3 regions of the Bradyrhizobium sp. WCU1 genome follow, and region 2 is predicted to be linked to each of the others. Evidence: predicted binding sites of a transcription regulator. Region 2 holds the regulator's gene; each other region holds the start of a gene.

What was found. Region 2 encodes LexA, which represses DNA repair genes until DNA is damaged. Its sites were predicted from a motif close to TGTTCNNNNTGTGTTCNG; they were not measured.
Region 1: a site for LexA is predicted at 876-893, ahead of uvrA (excinuclease ABC subunit UvrA). Genes of this name have one in related genera too.
Region 3: a site for LexA is predicted at 1,235-1,252, ahead of ACTUWL_RS08085 (PA0069 family radical SAM protein). Genes of this name have one in related genera too.

The regions. Positions count from the first base shown of each region.
Region 1 covers NZ_CM130280.1:7,329,316-7,331,580, reverse strand. The annotation lists gene uvrA (excinuclease ABC subunit UvrA) at 1-786, opposite strand, end outside; gene ACTUWL_RS34360 (outer membrane protein) at 1,335-1,994, opposite strand; gene ACTUWL_RS34355 (outer membrane protein) at 2,235-2,265, opposite strand, start outside.
Region 2 covers NZ_CM130280.1:7,021,377-7,023,641, forward strand. The annotation lists gene ACTUWL_RS32950 (hypothetical protein) at 1-298, opposite strand, end outside; gene lexA (transcriptional repressor LexA) at 563-1,267, opposite strand; gene ACTUWL_RS32960 (molybdopterin molybdotransferase MoeA) at 1,512-2,265, opposite strand, start outside.
Region 3 covers NZ_CM130280.1:1,786,349-1,788,613, reverse strand. The annotation lists gene ACTUWL_RS08095 (bifunctional helix-turn-helix transcriptional regulator/GNAT family N-acetyltransferase) at 1-422, opposite strand, end outside; gene ACTUWL_RS08090 (flagellar biosynthetic protein FlhB) at 540-1,109, opposite strand; gene ACTUWL_RS08085 (PA0069 family radical SAM protein) at 1,274-2,265, shown strand, end outside.

The sequences.
Region 1 (2,265 bases), 310 kb from region 2:
CTCGCCGGCAGCCGCCGCCGGCGTGTCGGCGTATTCGATCACCGCGAGGCCATCGGCGAGCTTCAGCGCGGTCTCGAAACTTTCAGCGAGGCGCTGGGCCAGGTCGGGGCGCACCACGATGCGGTCGACCACCACGTCGATGTCGTGCGGGAATTTCTTGTCGAGGCTAGGGGCCTCCGACAGCTCATGGAAGGTGCCGTCGATCTTGACGCGCTGAAAGCCCTTCTTGAGGTATTCGGCGAGCTCCTTCTTGTACTCGCCCTTGCGGCCGCGCACGACCGGCGCCAGCAGATAGAGGCGGGTGCCTTCGGGCAGCGCCAGCACGCGGTCGACCATCTGCGAGACGATCTGGCTCTCGATCGGCAATCCCGTCGCCGGCGAATAGGGCACGCCGACCCGCGCCCACAACAAGCGCATGTAGTCGTAGATCTCGGTGACGGTGCCGACGGTGGAGCGCGGGTTCTTCGAGGTCGTCTTCTGCTCGATCGAGATCGCCGGCGACAGGCCGTCGATCTGGTCGACATCAGGCTTCTGCATCATCTCCAGAAATTGCCGCGCATAGGCCGACAGCGACTCGACGTAGCGGCGCTGGCCCTCGGCATAGATGGTGTCGAACGCGAGCGACGACTTGCCGGAGCCGGACAGGCCGGTGAACACCACGAGCTTGTCGCGCGGAATCTCGACGTCGATGTTCTTCAGATTGTGTTCGCGCGCGCCGCGGATCGTGATGGCGCGCGATGAGGAGCCGGCGTTGTTTTGGCGCTTCGCCTTGAGCACTTCATCCATTGCGACGGTTCCGGGCGCATGATCGGGCGCCTTTTGGGCGCGCATCGCCGGTGATGCCGGGAGCTTGCGCCGATGGGGTGTGTGAAGACTGGAACGTAGGTAGAACGGCCGACAATTTCCAGTGCTGAATGGCGTCCATCAACGGATAGTTTAGCCGATGGCAGCAGCCGTCAGCAGGATCGGTTCCAGATTTCCGTTTTGACGCGTTTTCCTGGCGCGAACCGGCATCCATCCCGGATCAAGTTCCGGGACAGGCTTCGCTCGAAAATGCTTTGACGAAAAAAAGGCCGGCGCGAGGCCGGCCTTTCCGAGACCTTGGGGGGCTGTCTTTCGCTTAAAGCGAGATGAGTTTTGGTTGAATCGGCTTGGCGCGGTCTTGCTTCACCTCTCCCTGGTGGGGAGAGGTCGGATTGCGCAGCAATCCGGGTGAGGGCTCTTGCTCTCTCGATAGACCGCAACCCCTCACCCGATTTGCTCCGCAAATCACCTCTCCCAAGGGAGAGGTGAACTTTCGATGCCGTTCCAGCTCAACTTAATCTCATCAGGCTTTAGTACTTCGCGACGATCGGGCCGCCGAAGTGATAGTTCACGCCGAACTGGACGGTGTGCAGGTTGATGTCGGCCGACCGCACGCCGAAGTAGGTCTCACCGCCCAGGCTGCGATACAGGTATTCGCCCTTGATCGACCACTGCGGCGCGATGAACGCCTCGATGCCGGCACCGACGGTCCAGCCCGAGTGGAAGTTGCTCTGCGAGACGCTGACGCCGCCCGCGCTGAGGGAGAGCTTGTTGTCGACCCAGGCGTAGCCGCCGGTGCCGTAGAACAGCACCTTGTCGACCGCGAAGCCGATGCGGCCGCGCGCGGTGCCGAGCGCGTCGATCTTGCTCGTCGCCGTGATGCCGAGCGCAGTGGCGGAGGCGTTGACGTCAGCCCATGCGCCGTCGGCCTCGAGGCCGTACACGATGTTGCCGGCCTGCCAGTTGTAGCCGATGGTGCCGCCGCCGAAGCCGCCTTCCATCTTCGGGTTGCCCGAATTCTCGCTGGCGTAGCCACCGAAGCCGCCGATGTAGAAGCCGGTCCAGTTGGTGAACGCGACCGGCGGCGGAGCCTTCACGTAGGGCGCGCGAGCCGCCATGTCGGCGGCCATCGCCGGTGCAATTGCGCTGAGGGCAAACATGCCGGCCGAGGCCAGCAGAACATTCCTGATTTTCAAAGTCCCAGTCCCATTTTCTTGTTGTCCCTTCAAACATTGAAGGGAAACGCCAACGCGGTGTCGCGTGACGTTCATGTGTTTCTACCTAGAAATCTTGGAAGTTGTGTATCCGTGAAACCACAATGCACGGAAAACGGCCCACGCGAGCCGTGCGCTTGCCCGCAACGAAAGAGCCCGGCGCAAGGCCGGCTCCTGTCGTTCGCTGCACGGCTGCGGCGCGCGGCCGCAGGTCGCTCAGTACTTCGCTGACACCACCGGACTGCTC
Region 2 (2,265 bases):
GCACGTGGCTGCCGTCGGGGAATTCGACCGCGTCGTGATGGCGATCCGGCACGTCGGGCTCGACTTCGTTGAACACGCCGACGCGGAAGTTCATCGTCTTGGTCCAGATCCAGCGGCTGTCGTAGCGAACGTTCTCGGCGAAAGCGAGCTCGGTGCCCGGCAGCATGCAGACCGCGACAGTGGGATCGTTCTCCGAAGCAAAGCCGCGGGTCGAGGTGCCGCGGAAAGTCGTCGTGATCAGCGTCTCTCCGACAATGGCGGGGCGCGATGCCACGGCGTGCAGACTGTAGTCACACATCGGATGGCTCCTCATTGAGGTAGCGACCCGTGCCTCTCCATGAGGCATAGGGCCTCTACCAGAGTGGACGATAGCGAACGAGTGTCTGCTCGTTTCTGGGCGATTGTACGACTGCTCCGCGAACGCGCCGATCACAAACACGCGACGCTGCGTGAGAGGTATCGGAGCGCATCAGCCAGCCTGCACGAGAAGCCGCGCGTGACGCTATCTTTCAAGGAACGGTCCGATGTGCCGCTCGTTCCTCGCCGCCGCAAGTATTTGCATTCAGTACTTGCGGTAGAGGCCGATCAGCTTGCCCTGGATGCGGACCCGGTTCGGCGGCAGGATGCGCACTTCATAGGCCGTGTTGGCCGGCTCCAGCGCGATCGACGCTCCGCGGCGGCGGAAGCGCTTCAGGGTGGCTTCCTCCTCGTCGATCAGCGCCACCACGATATCGCCGGTGTTGGCGACGTCGTTGCGCTGGATCAGCGCCATGTCGCCGTCGAGGATACCGGCATCGACCATCGAATCGCCGCGCACTTCCAGCGCATAGTGTTCGCCGGCGCCGAGCATGTCGGGCGGCACGCTGATGGTGTGGCTACGGGTCTGCAGCGCCTCGATCGGCGTACCGGCGGCGATCCGGCCCATCACGGGCACGGCGACCGGCCGGTTGCCGTCGTCCTCGGCGATCGGCGGCGTGCTGGTGCGCTTGCCGAGGGTGCCTTCGATCACGCTCGGGGTGAAGCCGCGGCGGCCATTGCCGCCGCCGGCCGACAGCTCGGGCAATTTGATGACTTCGATGGCGCGGGCGCGGTTGGGCAAGCGGCGGATGAAGCCGCGCTCCTCCAGCGCAGTGATCAGGCGGTGGATACCGGACTTCGAGCGCAGGTCGAGCGCATCCTTCATCTCGTCGAAGGAGGGCGGCACGCCGGCCTCTTTCAGACGTTCATTGATGAAACGCAGAAGTTCGTACTGTTTGCGCGTGAGCATCTCGAGTATTCCCCCGGTTGATAGCGTCGTTCGATTCCGAGACTCTTCAGTGGGGCCTGCACGCCGGGCCTGACCTCCGAAGCACGGTGCTCATTGCAAGCACTCCCTCGCGGCCTCCCGATTGTAGACACCAGTACTCGAAACAAATCATGAACGGACACTATATGTTCGATATGTGTTCCGCAACCACTTAATTTCAGGTGAACGTATCGGGCAACGCACAACGAGCGGGCCGCGAAAGCCCTCACTCGGGCAGCGTCAGGATCTCGCATTCACTGCCTTTGATGGCAGCAGGCGCAAACGGCGGACGCACGAGAAGTGCCCGCGCCGCAGCAAGATTCCCGAGCAGCGACGAGTCCTGCTGCATGACAGGCGTTGCGATCAGCGTGCCGTCATCGTTCTCCTCGAGACGTGCGCGCAGATAGTCCTCGCGCTGATCATTGGCGGCGAGGTCGCGGCCGAGCAGGGCGGTGGTGCGGACATGATGAATCGTTTTCCGGCCGCTCAGCGCCCGAATCAACGGCACCAGGAACAGGAAGGCGCAGACATAGGATGACACCGGATTGCCGGGCAGGCCGATCACCCGCATCGCGCCTAACCGGCCATGCATCATCGGCTTGCCGGGCCGCATCGCGATCCGCCAGAACGCCATCCTGACGCCCTCGGCCTCCAGCGACTGCTTGACCAGGTCGTGGTCGCCGACCGAGGCGCCGCCGGTCGTAATCAGGATGTCGGCTTCAGTCTCGCGCGCCCGGCGGATGCCGGCCGTGGTCGCCTCCAACGTGTCGGCGGCAACCCCGAGGTCGACGGTCTCGGCGCCTTCGGCGCGCGCCAGCGCCCGCAGCGCATAGCCGTTGGAGTAGACGATCTGGCCCGGACCGGGCTTCGAGCCCGGCATCACCAGTTCGTCGCCGGTTGCCAGCACCGCGACCTTCGGGCGGCGGTGGACCGCGAGCTCCGGATAGTTCATGGCCGCGGCGAGCGACAGGGCGCGATCC
Region 3 (2,265 bases), 2.3 Mb from region 2:
TCGATCGTCGCCATCGCGCGCACCACGGCGCCGCGCTGACTGTCGTCGAGCGAGACGAGCAGGTTTCCGACTTCCTCGCTCGACCGACGCTCGAGCTCGGCCTGGGCGGTGCGGCCTTTGGCGGTCAGCGATAGTTCGTTGATCCGGCCGTCGTGCTTTGCGGGCTTGCGCGTCACGATCTGGCGCCGCTGCAGCGCCTGCAGGGTGCGGCTCACGAAGCCGGGATCAAGGCCAAGATCGCGCGTGAGGTCGGTGGCAGTGCAGGCGGGGCGATGCCGGATCTCGTAGAGGATGCGGGCTTCCTGCAGGGTGAACGGGCTGTGCACGAGCTTGGGCTCGATGAGGCCGAGCTTGCGCGTGTAAAAGCGGTTGAAGCCGCGGATCGCGGCGATCTCGCCGGCGATATCATTATTTGATTTCATCAAATGATTATTTGACGGAATCAAACAAATTGCAAGCCCCACCAAACCCGTTCTGCTTTGCATGGGGTTGTTTTCGCGATTCTGTGTTCAGGCCTGCGAACTGGCCCCGTCCCGGTCTCAGGCCACCATGATCCGGCTGCGCAGCATGGTGCGGGAGGAGCGGCCGAGCCGGCGCAGCAGCCGCGCCTCGGAGCGGCGGGCGTCCGGCCGGTAACCGCCGATCCGCTCGTAATGTTCGCGCGCGATCAGAAGGCCCTGTTCGGCCGATGGCCCGGTGATCATCCGGGCGACGAATTTGAGGCCGTCGCGCAGGCCGGGGTCGGAGTAGGGCGCGCGGGCATAGCGGAAGATGCCGGCGCGGTCCTTGCCGCTCGCCGCCACCATCTGGATGAACTGGGTGGTCTCCTCGATCCAGCCCGCATCGAGCACCGCGCCCGGATGCAGGAACATCAACCAGGGCGAACGCGCCTGGCGTGCGCCGGCCGCGAGCGCCGCGGCGCGGGTGCCCTCGAAGCGCAGGAAGCGGCAGCCGGCGACGTCGGCAACGCGCTCCATGATGTCGGTATTGGTGCGGTCGACCAGCAGCACTTCGCGGATCACGCCGGCGGCCGCGCCCGGCACCAGCGCCGCCAAGGTTGCGACCGCGGTGCGCTCGATCCCGTCGGTTGGAATGATCACGCTCAGCATGATTTGAGGCTTCGCTGGCTGAAATGGTTCCGGAAACTCCGGTCGTGTTATCACCTTGTCATATTCAAAGCAGCCTGTGCGGCTGCAGAATTTTGTAGCAAGGTTCTGTGGAATTTCTCCGCTCTCGTTCTTGATTTGTTCTCGCGCTGTGCTAGCTTCAGAACATGAGCCGAGCATCCTCTCATGCCCTCAAGCACCCGCCGGTAACGGCGCCCTCCGATAACCCGGCGGGTGCACCCACCCCTTTTCCCGAGCTTGCGGTCGCGATCGAGCGCGAGCGGCGGCGCGGCCGCGGCGCGCAGTCCAACGCCAGCGGCCGTTATGAGGCCGAGGCGCGGACGGCCTTCGACGATGGCTGGCAGAGCCTCGAAGACCTGCCGCCGTTCACCACCAGCGTCGCGCTCGACACCTCGCGCAAGGTGATCACCCGCAACGATTCCCCCGATATCGGCTTCGATCGCTCGATCAATCCCTACCGCGGCTGCGAGCATGGCTGCGTCTACTGCTTCGCGCGGCCGACCCACGCCTATCTCGGCCTGTCGCCGGGGTTGGATTTCGAGTCGAAACTGTTCGCCAAGCCGGATGCGCCGGCGCTGCTCGAGAAGGAGTTGGCGGCGGCGGATTATGAAGCGCGGATGATCGCGATCGGCACCAATACCGATCCTTATCAGCCGATCGAGCGCGAGCGGAAGATCATGCGCGGCATTCTCGAAGTGCTGGAGCGTGCCGGGCATCCGGTCGGCATCGTCACCAAGTCGGCGCTGGTGACCCGCGACATCGATATCCTTTCGCGGATGGCCAAGCGCAACCTCGCCAAGGTCGCGCTGTCGGTGACGACGCTCGACCCGAAGCTTGCCCGCACCATGGAGCCGCGCGCCTCGACCCCGCCGAAGCGGCTTGAGGCGATCAAGCGGCTCGCCGAGGCCGGCATCCCGACCACGGTGATGGTCGCGCCCGTGATCCCCGCGCTGAACGATTCCGAGATCGAGCGCATCCTCGATGCGGCAGTGCATGCCGGCGCGAAGGAGGCGAGCTACGTGCTGCTGCGGCTGCCGCTGGAGGTTCGCGACCTGTTTCGCGAATGGCTGATGGCGAACTATCCGGACCGCTATCGCCACGTCTTCACGCTGATCCGCGACATGCGCGGCGGCCGCGA